3 regions of the Streptomyces sp. TLI_185 genome follow, and region 1 is predicted to be linked to each of the others. Evidence: riboswitches for the same ligand, from Rfam matches in the RefSeq annotation. Region 1 holds a riboswitch; each other region holds the start of a gene.

Region 1 (4,105 bases):
CGGCTCGCTGCCCGAGATCATCGGTGAGCAGCTGCGCGAGGTCATCGAGGAGGAGGTCCCGGCGCGCGCCCTGATGGCGGCCTACCGGCTGCCGCAGGACGGCACGCGCGCGGCGGACGCCGCCGACCTGGCGCTGACCGTCCTCGGCGGCGGCGAGTCCTCCCGCCTCTACAACCGGCTGGTACGGCGTGACCGCACGGCCGTCGCGGCCGGATTCGGCCTGCTGCGGCTGGCCGGAGCGCCCTCCCTGGGCTGGCTGGACGTGAAGACCTCCGGTGACGTCGAGGTGCCGGTCATCGAGGCCGCCATCGACGAGGAGCTCGCCCGGTTCGCCGCGGAGGGCCCCACGGCCGAGGAAATGGAGCGCGCCCAGGCCCAGTTGGAGCGTGAGTGGCTGGACCGGCTCGGCACGGTCGCGGGCCGCGCCGACGAACTGTGCCGGTTCGCCGTCCTGTTCGGCGACCCGCAGCTCGCCCTCACCGCCGTCCAGCGCGTCCTGGAGGTGACGGCGCAGGAGGTTCAGGAGGTCGCCAAGGCCCGTCTGCGGCCCGACAACCGCGCGGTGCTCGTCTACGAGCCGCTCTCGCCCGAGTCCGCGGAGCACACCCAGGACGAGGACTTCCCCGAAGACCCCGAGTCCGAAGCCACGGTGGAAGCCACCGACCAGAACGAGGAGGCGGCCAAGTGACCGAGCTCGCCACGATGCAGTTCCACCCGCAGCCCCGGGCGGGCGAGGCCAAGCCGTGGGCGTTCCCGTCCCCCGAGCGCGGGGCGCTCGGCAACGGCCTGACCGTCCTGCGCTGCCACCGCCCCGGCCAGCAGGTCGTCGCCGTCGAGGTGCTCCTGGACGCCCCCCTGGAGGCCGAGCCGGCAGCCTTCGAGGGCGTCGCCACGATCATGGCGCGGGCCTTCTCCGAGGGCACCGACAAGCACTCCGCCGAGGACTTCGCCGCCGAGCTGGAGCGCTGCGGCGCCACCCTCGACGCGCACGCCGACCACCCGGGCGTACGTCTGAGCCTCGAGGTCCCGGCCTCCCGTCTCGCCAAGGCGCTCGGCCTGCTCGCCGACGCCCTCAGGGCGCCCGCGTTCGCCGACGGCGAGGTCGAGCGGCTGGTCCGCAACCGCCTCGACGAGATCCCGCACGAGCTGGCCAACCCCTCGCGCCGTGCCGCCAAGGAGCTCTCCAAGGAGCTGTTCCCGGCGACCTCGCGCATGTCGCGCCCGCGCCAGGGCACCGAGGAGACGGTCGAGAAGATCGACGCGGCGGCCGTACGCGCCTTCTACGACCGTCACGTCCGGCCCGCTACGGCCACCGCCGTCGTCGTCGGCGACCTCACCGGCATCGACCTGGACGCGCTGCTCGGCGACACCCTGGGCGCCTGGACCGGCTCCAAGGCCGACCCCCGCCCCGTGCCGCCGGTGACCGCCGACGACACCGGGCGCGTGATCATCGTGGACCGTCCCGGCGCCGTCCAGACGCAGCTGCTCATCGGCCGCGTCGGCGCCGACCGGCACGACCGCGTGTGGCCGGCCCAGGTGCTCGGCACGTACTGCCTCGGCGGCACCCTCACCTCCCGCCTGGACCGCGTCCTGCGCGAGGAGAAGGGCTACACCTACGGTGTGCGTGCGTTCGGCCAGGTCCTCAGGTCCGCCCCGGACGGCTCCGGTGTCGCGATGCTCGCCATCAGCGGCTCCGTCGACACCCCGAACACCGGCCCGGCGCTGCAGGACCTGTGGACGGTGCTGCGCACGCTCGCCGAGGGCGGCCTCACCGACGCCGAGCGCGACGTCGCCGTACAGAATCTCGTCGGTGTGGCACCGCTGAAGTACGAGACCGCGGCGGCCGTGGCCAGCACCCTGGCCGACCAGGTCGAGCAGCACCTGCCCGACGACTACCAGGCGACGCTGTACCAGCAGCTCGCCGCGACCGGCACCGTGGAGGCCACCGCGGCGGCCGTGAACGCCTTCCCGGTGGACCGTCTGGTGACGGTTCTCGTCGGGGACGCGGCCGCGATCAAGGAGCCCGTCGAGGCGCTCGGGATCGGCGAAGTCACCGTCGTGGCGGCCGAGTAGAGGCACCCTCAGCGGCACGCGCGCGTAGGGGCCCTGGTGACTGATGCGTCACCAGGGCCCCTCAATGTCCGAATTGAGGGAGAGGTTGCCTGTCTGCCCTGTGGCATGCGCTACAAAAGGCGTGATCCGTTTGGGGATTGAAAGTGCTCCCGCTTAGCGTCGTCCGGGCTGTCCGTCAGGCACCGCGCCGCATCCGCGGCACCGGACAGTCATCGCCGAGTCCCCGTACGGCGCGAGCCAGGGGAGCCGGGGACCCATCGCAGTCCCTGGGGTGAATCGGACGCCCGCGCGTGCAGCGAGGGGGTCCGTAGGAGACCTTCCTGCTCCGAACCCGTCAGCTAACCCGGTAGGCGACAGGGAAGGAAAGGACCAGCCACTACATGGCGTTCACGCGCGCCACCGGGAAGCACCGTCGTCCCACGCGGATGCACCGCACCACCACCCGCGCCGCCGGGGTCGCGGCCCTCGCCACCACCGGCGTCATCGGCACCCTGGCAGCCCCCGCGCTCGCCGCCGACACCTCCGTCGAGCAGACCGGCCTCACCCCCGTGATCAGCATCGGCGACACGATCGCCGACAAGATCGACGCGCAGGCCGACGCCCAGAAGCAGGCCGCCGAGGAGGCCGCGCTCAAGAAGGCGGCCCAGGAGGCGGCACGCGAGAAGGCCGCCGCGAAGGCCAAGCAGGAGCGCGAGGCCAAGGAGCGCGCCGCCCGCGAGGCCGAGCGCAAGCGCCTCAACACGTTCGTGGCGCCGATCTCCAACTCGTACGTCTCCACCGGCTACCAGGCCAGCAGTTCTCTGTGGTCCTCCGGCAGCCACACCGGCATCGACTTCCACGCCGCGAGCGGCACGACCGTCCACGCCGTCGGCTCGGGCACCGTCGTCGAGGCGGGCTGGGGCGGGGCGTACGGCAACCAGATAGTGATCAAGATGGCCGACGGTACGTACACCATGTACGGCCACCTGTCGTCCATCGGTGTCTCGGTGGGCCAGACGGTCACCCCGGGCCAGCAGATAGGCCTCTCCGGCGCCACCGGCAACACCACCGGACCGCACCTGCACTTCGAGGCCCGTACGACCTCCGAGTACGGCTCGGACATCGACCCCGTCGCCTATCTGCGTTCGCACGGCGTGAACGTCTGACGACGGATCGCAAGATCTACTGAAGCCCCGGCTCCCGAGCCGGGGCTTTCGGTGTTTCTGTCGCCCCGCTGTCCAAAAAATATCCATGGATTCCGGCCCGCCGTCGGAAATTCCGGCTCCGTGCAATAGAGTCACCGATACACGTCAATCATCGACGTTTCACGGGGATTAAGTCGGAGGTCGGTCATGCGTATTCCGGCGCACTCGGTGTGCACGGCGATCCGGGACGACATCGTCGCCGGTGTCTACGAGCGCGGCAGCCGGCTCACCGAGGAACTCCTCGCGCGCCGCTACGGCGTCTCGCGCGTCCCCGTGCGCGAGGCGCTGCGCACCCTGGAGGCCGAGGGCTTCGTGGTGACCCGGCGGCACGCGGGCGCGTGCGTCGCGGAACCGACCGAGCAGGAGGCCGCCGACCTGCTGGAGATGCGCATGCTCCTGGAACCGCTCGGGGCCTCCCGGGCCGCCCAGCGGCGCACCGATGCCCATCTCAAGGTCCTGCGCGGCCTGGTCAGACTGGGCCAGGAGCGGGCCAGGAGGGGCAACAGCGAGGATCTGCGCTCCCTGGGGGGCTGGTTCCACGAGACGCTCGCCCAGGCCTCCGGCAGCCCCGCGCTGACCTCGATGCTGACCCAGCTGCGCCACAAGATCGCATGGATGTACGCCGTGGAGGCACCCGCCAACCCCGTGGAGTCCTGGGCGGAGCACGGCGCGATCGTCGACGCCGTGGCCCGCGGCGACAGCGAGCGCGCGCGAGCGGTCACGACACTGCACACCGAGCGCTCGAGCGCGGTGCACCGGCTGCGGTTCGGCGGCCCGGAGCGGGCCAACGGTGTGAGGAACTCGCAACATGCCGTAAACATGTCGGGCCTGCGGCATTAACACGGGCG
Region 2 (4,105 bases), 3.1 Mb from region 1:
AATTCCTCTGTCGGTTCACTGGTCGGAGGGTCTGATCACTGGTCGGAGGCGTCCGACTTGTCGACCCCGTCCCAGACGTTCGTGTACCAGGGGCGGTGGCCCGCGCCCTGCTCGAAGCGCGACTGCTTGGCCGTGCTCGGGTCGATCACGACGTAACTGGTCTCCCCGGGCAGCACGTAGTGCAGCCGCAGCCGGATCTGCTGCTCGGCGTACTCGTCGTCCTGCCAGCGCGCCTTCAGGTCGCGCAGCTGCTCGACCCGCGCCCTGGCCTGCTCCTTCTGCCGCTGGAGATCGGCGATCTGGGAGCGCTGGGAGACGTACTGCCTTATGGGGTACGCGAGGGCCACCACCATCGAGCACAGCACCAGGGCGAGCAGCGCCGCCCTGCCGGTCAGCCGCGACCGGCGGGCCTGCCGCTTGGTCTGGGAGCGGTAGACCCGGGCCGCCGTCTGCTCGCCGAGCAGCCTGATCCTGGTCGCGGTGGAGAACCGGTCCCGGTCCTTCACGGCCATGTTTCCCCGCCTCCCGTCACACGCGCGTACGTCCCCGCACACGGTACGGGACCGGTACGGGGACGTACGTACGACTGGCTAAGGCTTAGCCCAGAGTGGGGCAGCCGTTGAGCCTTGGGTCAGCCCTTGAAGCGGGGGAAGGCGCTGCGGCCCGCGTACTCCGCGGCGTCGTCGAGGATCTCCTCGATGCGCAGCAGCTGGTTGTACTTGGCGACGCGGTCCGAGCGGGCCGGGGCGCCGGTCTTGATCTGGCCGCAGTTCACCGCGACGGCGAGGTCGGCGATGGTGACGTCCTCGGTCTCGCCGGAGCGGTGGGACATCATGCACTTGAAGCCGTTGCGCTGGGCCATCTCGACGGCGTCCAGGGTCTCGGTCAGCGAGCCGATCTGGTTCACCTTGACGAGCAGGGCGTTGGCGGTGCCCTCCTCGATGCCGCGGGCCAGGCGCTCCGGGTTGGTGACGAACAGGTCGTCGCCGACGATCTGGACCTTGTCGCCCAGCTTGTCGGTGATGACCTTCCAGCCGGCCCAGTCGTCCTCGAACAGCGGGTCCTCGATGGAGACGAGCGGGTAGGCCGCCACGAGCTCCTCGTAGTACTCGGTCATCTCGGCGGCCGAGCGGGACTTGCCCTCGAACTCGTACTTGCCGTCCTTGTAGAACTCGGACGCGGCGACGTCGAGCGCGAGCGCGATCTGCTCGCCGGGGACGTAGCCGGCCTGCTTGATGGCCTCGATGATGAGGTCGAGCGCGGCGCGGTTGGACTCCAGGTTCGGGGCGAAGCCGCCCTCGTCGCCGAGGCCGGTGGACAGGCCCTTGGTCTTCAGCACCTTCTTGAGGGTGTGGTAGACCTCGGCGCCCCAGCGCAGGGCCTCGGAGAAGGACTCCGCGCCGATCGGGGCGATCATGAACTCCTGGATGTCCACGTTGGAGTCGGCGTGCGAGCCGCCGTTCAGGATGTTCATCATCGGCACCGGCAGCAGGTGCGCGTTCGGGCCGCCCAGGTAGCGGAAGAGCGGCAGGTCGCTGGCCTCGGAGGCCGCGTGGGCGACGGCGAGGGAGACGCCGAGGATGGCGTTGGCGCCGAGGGAGCCCTTGTTGTCGGTGGCGTCCAGGTCGAACATGGCCTGGTCGATCAGGCGCTGCTCGGTGGCGTCGTAGCCGACCAGCTCCGGGCCGATCTGCTCGATGACGGCGAGGACGGCCTTCTCGACACCCTTGCCCTGGTAGCGGTTGGGGTCACCGTCGCGGAGCTCGATGGCCTCGAAGGCACCCGTGGAGGCGCCGGACGGGACGGCGGCACGACCCGTGCTGCCGTCGTCGAGGCCGACCTCGACCTCGACCGTGGGGTTGCCTCGGGAGTCCAGGATTTCCCGGGCTACGACGACGTCGATGGACGGCACGAGCATCTCCTTCTTGGATGTGACACGGCTACGGCAGTAGCGCGGTGGCTCTGCGGGATGAGCCTAACCGCCTGAGGCCGATCGGCCACGTTGCCGACCACCTCTTGGGCAGAACCGAGAGTAAATTGTTTCCGAACGGAACAAAGAGCGGGAGCAAAAAGAACCCCGCCCCGGTGCGTACGGGGGAACACGCACCGGAGCGGGGAGCCCGTGGGGGACGGGGGTGACCCTCACGTGTCCGCCATGATGGGGGACACGGCTGTGAGGGCGCTGTGGTTCAGCCGGCCGTCAGCCCTGTGTCACTTCAGGTGCAGCTGCTGGCCCGGGTAGATGAGGTCGGCGTCCGAGACGATGTCCTTGTTCAGCTTGAACAGCTTCTGCCAGCCGCCCTTGACGCCGTGCTTCTCGGCGATCGAGCTGAGGGTGTCGCCCTTGACGACCTTGTACTCGCCGTCGCCCTTCTTGACCTTCTTGCCGGTCGGGGTGGTGACGGTCTTCGTCGACTTCTTGACCGTCGGGCGCTCGGTGGAGCGGGAGGCGCTCTGCTCGGAGGAGTGGCTGCTGCTGGAGGACGAGCTGCTGGAGCTGCCGGAGGCGCTGCCGCCGTTGTAGGCGGCGCCGGACAGGCCGGTGCCGCAGACCGGCCAGGCACCCTTGCCCTGCGCGGCGAGGACCTTCTCGGCGACGGCTATCTGCTGGGACTTGCTGGCCTGGTTGGCCTGCGCGGCGTACTGCGTGCCGCCGTACGCGGCCCAGGTGGAGGCGGAGAACTGCAGGCCGCCGTAGTAGCCGTTCCCGGTGTTGATGGACCAGTTGCCGCCGGACTCGCACTGGGCGACCTTGTCCCACTCGGAGGCGGTGGCGGCGGAGGCGTTGCCGGCCGCCATCAGCGGAGCGGCGATGGCGACACCGGTGACGCCGGCCAGCGCGGCGGCGCGGGTGGCCTTGGACGGACGACGGTGCTTGCCCTTACCGGAAAACAGCATGGTTCGATCCCCTCACCGACGCCTGCGAGGTGAGCTGTCGGGTTCGGGCCGGTTGAGTTGCCCGGCCGTGCCCTCGCTTTCACGAGACACGGCTACACCCCTAGCCGCCCGTCAACTGCCCGGGCAGGCACTTACCTTGGGTCCCCCGCTCCTGCCTACGGCGCTGTTAAGCGACGACTGTTCCCGTACGGCCGCTGGCAGGATTCGGCGTTGCGGCAGCCGGGGCTCGTGTTGACGAGCGGTGACGACGGTAGACACGCGATCCGTCGAATTTCAAAGACGATCAGGGCTTCTGAGACTCATCCCACACTTTCACCAAACCGGACATTCAGTGGCGAAATGTGACGTGAACTCCCGTTGTTTTTCGCCCTATTCGGTACCGAGTTTCAGGGTCTGACCGGCGAAGATGTGATTCGGGTCGGTGCCGATGGCCTTCTTGTTCTCGGCGTAGAGCGCCCGCCACCCGCCGTCCAGGTCAAGGGAGTCGGCGATGGAGGCGAGGGTGTCGCCGGCGTGGACGGTGTACGTGTCGTCCGTGCGGCTGTCGGTCTTCGTCCTGTCGGCGGCCTCGTCGGCGCTGGCGCCACGGTGGCGGCCGGTGCCGATCGCGCCGGTGTCGACGAGGTTCCAAGTGGCCGCCGGCGGCTCGGAATTGTCCGAGTCGCCACCCTTCACCTTGCCCGTGGACGAGCTGTCGCCGCCCTGCGAGTTGCCCGTCGCCTTCTTGGACGGAGAGGTGGACGGCGAGGCAGATGTGCCGGATTCGGTGGAGTTGTCCGTCGTACTCGCGGAGGACGAAGGGGAGGCACTGGAGGACGAGCCGGAGGACGAATCCGACGAAGAGGACTCATCGGAAGCGCTGCCCGAGGAGTTGGACAGACCAGTTGAGCCGGATGCTCCGGAGGAATCGGACGAACCGGAACCGCCGTCCAGTACACCGGTGTCAATGTCGGCCGAACCGGAGTCCTTGGTCAGCCCGGAGGTCAGTCCGCAGGTATGGAAGGCGCCGACGCCCTGGTCGTCCAGGAGCTTCTCGGCGACGGCTATCTGCTGATTGCGGCTGGCGAGGTCGGCACTGGGCGCGTAGTCGAGGCCGCCGTACTTCTCCCAGTTCTCCTGGGTCAACTTGAGCCCGCCGTAGAACCCGTTGCCGCTGTTCTCGCTCCAGGAGCCGCCCGTCTCGCACTGGGCCACCTTGTCCCACGTG
Region 3 (4,105 bases), 6.2 Mb from region 1:
GTCAGCCCTTGGTGGCCCCGGCGGCGATGCCGGTGACCAGCGAGCGCTGGAGGAGCAGATAGACGATCAGGCTGGGGATCAGGGCGATGACCGCACCGGCGAGGACCACCCCGGAGCCGACCTCGGGGTCGGTGCGCAGGATGGACAGGGCGACGGTGACCGTGTAGTCGGTGGGGTCCTTGGCGGCGATCAGCGGCAGCAGGTACTGGTCCCAGATCATGATGAAGCCGAGCACGCCGGCCACGCCGAGCGCCGGTTTGCACAGCGGCAGGACGACCTGCCACAGCAGCCGGAACTCGCCCACGCCGTCCATGCGGGCCGCCTCCTCGATCTCGGTGGGGATGTCCTTCATGAACTCGGTCAGCAGCATGATCGAGAAACCCCAGGCGCCGAGCGGCAGGATCACCGCCCACATGGTGCCCTTCAGGTCCAGCCCCACGACCGGGACATCACCGAGGACCAGGGACAGCGGGATCGCGATGACCTCCTCGGGGAGCATCATCGTCAGCATGAACAGGGTCAGCACCAGGGCCTGGCCGCGGAAGCGGTGCCGGGCCGGCGCGTAGGCGGCCGGCACCGCTTCCGCGAGCTGCAGCAGCAGTCCGCCGCCCGCGATGACCAGCGAGTTGGTGAAGTAGTCCCAGATGCCGCGCTCGCCCGCCACCCTGATCTTCAGCAGGGTGGGATGGTGCGGGAGGAAGGACAGCGAGGAGCCGCTCGGGTATGTCAAGACATAGCTGAAACATCTCACCGAGCCCGTGCATGCGTCACTGGATGCCGTGATGTAGGCGGGCGGCGCGCAGGGCCCGTGACCGGGACCGAGATGAGAAGGGTGCCCGCAACGAACAACGAGGAGGCCGCCGACTTCCGTCGGCGGCCTCGCAGTTCATCGAGCTGTTGGTGTCACGCCTCGACCGGCGTCCCTGATCTCACGCGGGACGTACGGCGATTCGGACCGCGGCTTCGCCGGCGTAGTGGACCGAGTCCTCGCGGATGACCGCGCCCGGGCCGGGCGCGTGAATCATCAAGCCGTTGCCGGTGCAGATGCCGACGTGGCTGAAGTTGTCGTTGAAGAAGATCAGGTCTCCGGGGCGGCTCTCCGCGAGCGGAATCACCGTGCCGGCGCTCGCCTGCTCGTACGTGGTGCGTGGCAGGGTGACCCCGGCGGCCCGCCAGGCGGCCTGGGTGAGCCCGGCGTTGTCGTACGACTCCGGCCCGACCGCACCCCACAGGCACGGCCTGCCGATCTGTGCACGGGCGAAGTCGATCGCCCTGTCCGCCTTGGTGACGGCGGAGGTGCCGACGGCGGGCACACCCGTGTCCAGGGTGGACGGCTGCATGGTCCATCCCCCGGCCTGGGGTATGCCGGTGTCGAGGGCGGATGGCTGCGTACGCCAATCCCCGGCCGGGGTTACGCCCGTGTCGAGCACGGACGGCTGCATGAACTGCTCCCCGACCGCGGGTATGCCGGTGTCGAGGACGGATGGCTGGGTGCGCCATTCCTCGGCCGCGGTTGTGCCGGTGTCGAGGGCGGATGGCTGCGTACGCCAATCCCCGGCCGGGGTTTCGCCCGTGTTGAGCACGGACGGTTGCATGCGCCACTCCTCGACCGCGGGTACCCCGGTGTCGAGCACGGACGGCTGCATGAACTGCTCCCCGACTGCGGGTATGCCGGTGTCGAGGACGGACGGCTGCATGCGCTGCTCCCCGGCCGGGGGCGCGCCCATGTCGAGGACCGTCGGCTGCTGCAGCCGCCAGGCCTCCTCGTTCGCCCGGCGGGTCTGTTCCGCCTGGTCCTGCCAGGGAAGCTGGGCCGGCATGGCCTCAACAGCCGGGCGCGGTGCGGAGGTCTGCCGCGCGGTGTACCGGTACAGCAGCTCGCTGGCCGCCGCGATCTTGCGCTGGCTCTGCTCCTTGGACCTGCGCAGGGAGGTCTGCTTCGACTCGGGGGCCGCCGTGGGCAGCGCGGGGGCGGCCTCCTGGCGGGGCTGCGGGACGGCGGGGAGCGGGGCCGTGGGTCCGGCGGTCAATTCGGCCACCGGACGGCGGGACTCCGCGGAGGGCAGCTCCGCCACGGGCCGGACGGTCGCCTCCAGCTCAAGGGCGGGGGTACGGCTGTCCGCCGGGCGCGGGGGCCGCGGCTCGGCCTGGCGGGCCGGCGTACGGTCGGCCGGCAGTACCGCAGGCACCGTCGGACCCAGCGAGGCACGCACTCCGTCGAACCACCGCCGGGACACCGAGTCGAGTGCCGGGTCCGAGCGGCCACGCTCGCGGGCCGGCGCCGCGGGCGGCCGCGTCCCCATCAACTGGGCCCGGGTGAAGTTGAAGTTGCCGGTATCGGACTCGGCCTGGTCGTAGAGGCTGCTCACCCGCTGCCGGACGGCTTCCCGGCTCGGGCCCTCGTCCCCCGTCGTCGGTGCGGCGTCGGCGGTCTGCGAGAACAGGGCCACCGAGGTGAGGGCGGCCGTCGCGAGAGCGGAATTGCGCATACCGGGCAGGCCGAAGCCTCCGGCGCGCGATGGTCGATCCGGCGCCATGGGAGCCGTACTCCTTCCGTACTCCGCCTACCGAGTTAGCTGTCGGGTTCGGGCGGTCGGTTCCGGAAGGCATGCCCTACGGCCCCTGCCCGGGCGGGCAGTTGGGCCGATTCACCCCGTCGTTCGGTTGGGTCCCCGGCTCCGGCTGCCACGAGGGCGCACCGGATTCGGCGGAGGCCACGCGTCCCGGCGGGGTTCGCCGGAGGAACTCGTGCGGCCTGACGCCACGCTAGCCAACTTGTGCGGCTCGTGTGAAGGTTGATGGCCGTAATGTCCGATACGCTTTTGTGACCTTCGTCGTGACGCACCGTCAGATCCGTGTGTCGTGCACGCTGCGGATCCGGACGGCGACCGACCGTCGCGAGCAGGGCGCGTCAGGGACGCGGGCCGTCGCTGCGAGCCTCGCGCTCGGCGTTGCGCTTCTTGATGCGCGCCGCCTCCTTGCGGACCTCGGCCTGCGTGGCGCGTTCCTTCTGCAGCCACTCGGGCTCTTCCTGCTTCAGGGCCTCGATCTGCTCGGTGGTGAGCGCCTCGGTGATCCCGCCGCGGGCGAGACCCGCGATGGAGACGCCCAGCTTCGCCGCGACCACCGGACGGGGGTGCGGACCGTTCGCCCGCAGCTCGCGCAGCCACTCGGGCGGCTCGGCCTGGAGCTGGTCGAGCTCGGCTCGCGAGACGACACCCTCCCGGAACTCGGCGGGGGTGGCCTCGAGGTACACACCCAGTTTCTTCGCCGCGGTCGCGGGCTTCATCGTCTGGGTGCTCTGGTGCGACTTCATGCCGTCCAGGGTATCGAGCATGTTCGAGACCTCTGACCACGGCCGGTAGCCTGGCCTGGTGACAGGCTCGGAAGAATCCCAGGCGTTCCGGCTCGCGTACGTCCCGGGGGTGACGCCCGCCAAGTGGGTGCGGATCTGGAACGAGCGCCAGCCCGGCATCCCGCTGAACCTCCTCGCCGTACCGGCCGCCGAGGCATCCGACGTGTTGCGCGCGGGTGAGGCCGACGCGGGACTCGTACGGCTGCCGGTCGACCGTACGTTCTTCAGCGCGATCCCCCTCTACACCGAGACGACGGTCGTCGTCGTCCCCAAGGATCACGTGATCACGGCGGCGGACGAGGTGACCGTTCAGGACCTTGCGGACGAGGTCGTCTTCCACCCCCTCGACGACGTCTTCGACTGGGACCGGCCGCCGGGCGAGCCCGCCTTCGAGCGGCCCGCCACCACCGAGGACGCCGTGGAACTCGTCGCGGCGGGCGTCGGCCTCGTGGTCGTCCCCCAGTCGCTGGCCCGTCTGTACCACCGCAAGGACCTCACGTATCGCTCGCTGGTGGACGCCCCCGAGTCGAGCGTCGCCCTGGCGTGGCCCGAGGACGCGACCACGGATCTGGTCGAGGACTTCATCGGAATCGTCCGCGGCCGCACGGTCAACAGCTCCCGCGGCCGCAAGGCGCAGACGCCCGAACCGAAGGGCAAGGCGGGCGGCAGGACCGGCGACGCGGCCGGCGCACGGCGCAAGCCGGCGGCGGGGAAGGCGACCGGGAAGACGGCAGGGAAGCCGGCGGCGCG

What was found. A riboswitch is a leader RNA that binds a small molecule or an ion and turns the genes downstream of it on or off. The one in region 1 is predicted to bind cyclic di-AMP.
Positions count from the first base shown of each region.
Region 2: linked by a shared signal. The riboswitch ahead of EDD92_RS20020 (transglycosylase family protein) and the one ahead of EDD92_RS34745 (M23 family metallopeptidase) in region 1 are both predicted to bind cyclic di-AMP.
Region 3: linked by a shared signal. The riboswitch ahead of EDD92_RS50910 (C40 family peptidase) and the one ahead of EDD92_RS34745 (M23 family metallopeptidase) in region 1 are both predicted to bind cyclic di-AMP.

Region 1 covers NZ_RKRB01000001.1:7,521,936-7,526,040, forward strand. Annotated here, with positions in the region: gene EDD92_RS34735 (pitrilysin family protein) at 1-688, shown strand, start outside; gene EDD92_RS34740 (pitrilysin family protein) at 685-2,073, shown strand; cyclic di-AMP (ydaO/yuaA leader) riboswitch at 2,277-2,441, shown strand; gene EDD92_RS34745 (M23 family metallopeptidase) at 2,454-3,218, shown strand; gene EDD92_RS34750 (GntR family transcriptional regulator) at 3,405-4,097, shown strand.
Region 2 covers NZ_RKRB01000001.1:4,382,158-4,386,262, forward strand. Annotated here, with positions in the region: gene EDD92_RS20010 (septum formation initiator family protein) at 36-512, opposite strand; gene eno (phosphopyruvate hydratase) at 632-1,918, opposite strand; gene EDD92_RS20020 (transglycosylase family protein) at 2,212-2,898, opposite strand; cyclic di-AMP (ydaO/yuaA leader) riboswitch at 2,903-3,071, opposite strand; gene EDD92_RS20025 (transglycosylase family protein) at 3,268-4,105, opposite strand, start outside.
Region 3 covers NZ_RKRB01000001.1:1,350,044-1,354,148, reverse strand. Annotated here, with positions in the region: gene EDD92_RS06160 (carbohydrate ABC transporter permease) at 2-730, opposite strand; gene EDD92_RS50910 (C40 family peptidase) at 930-2,537, opposite strand; cyclic di-AMP (ydaO/yuaA leader) riboswitch at 2,546-2,720, opposite strand; gene EDD92_RS06150 (DUF5997 family protein) at 2,912-3,316, opposite strand; gene EDD92_RS06145 (LysR family transcriptional regulator substrate-binding protein) at 3,375-4,105, shown strand, end outside.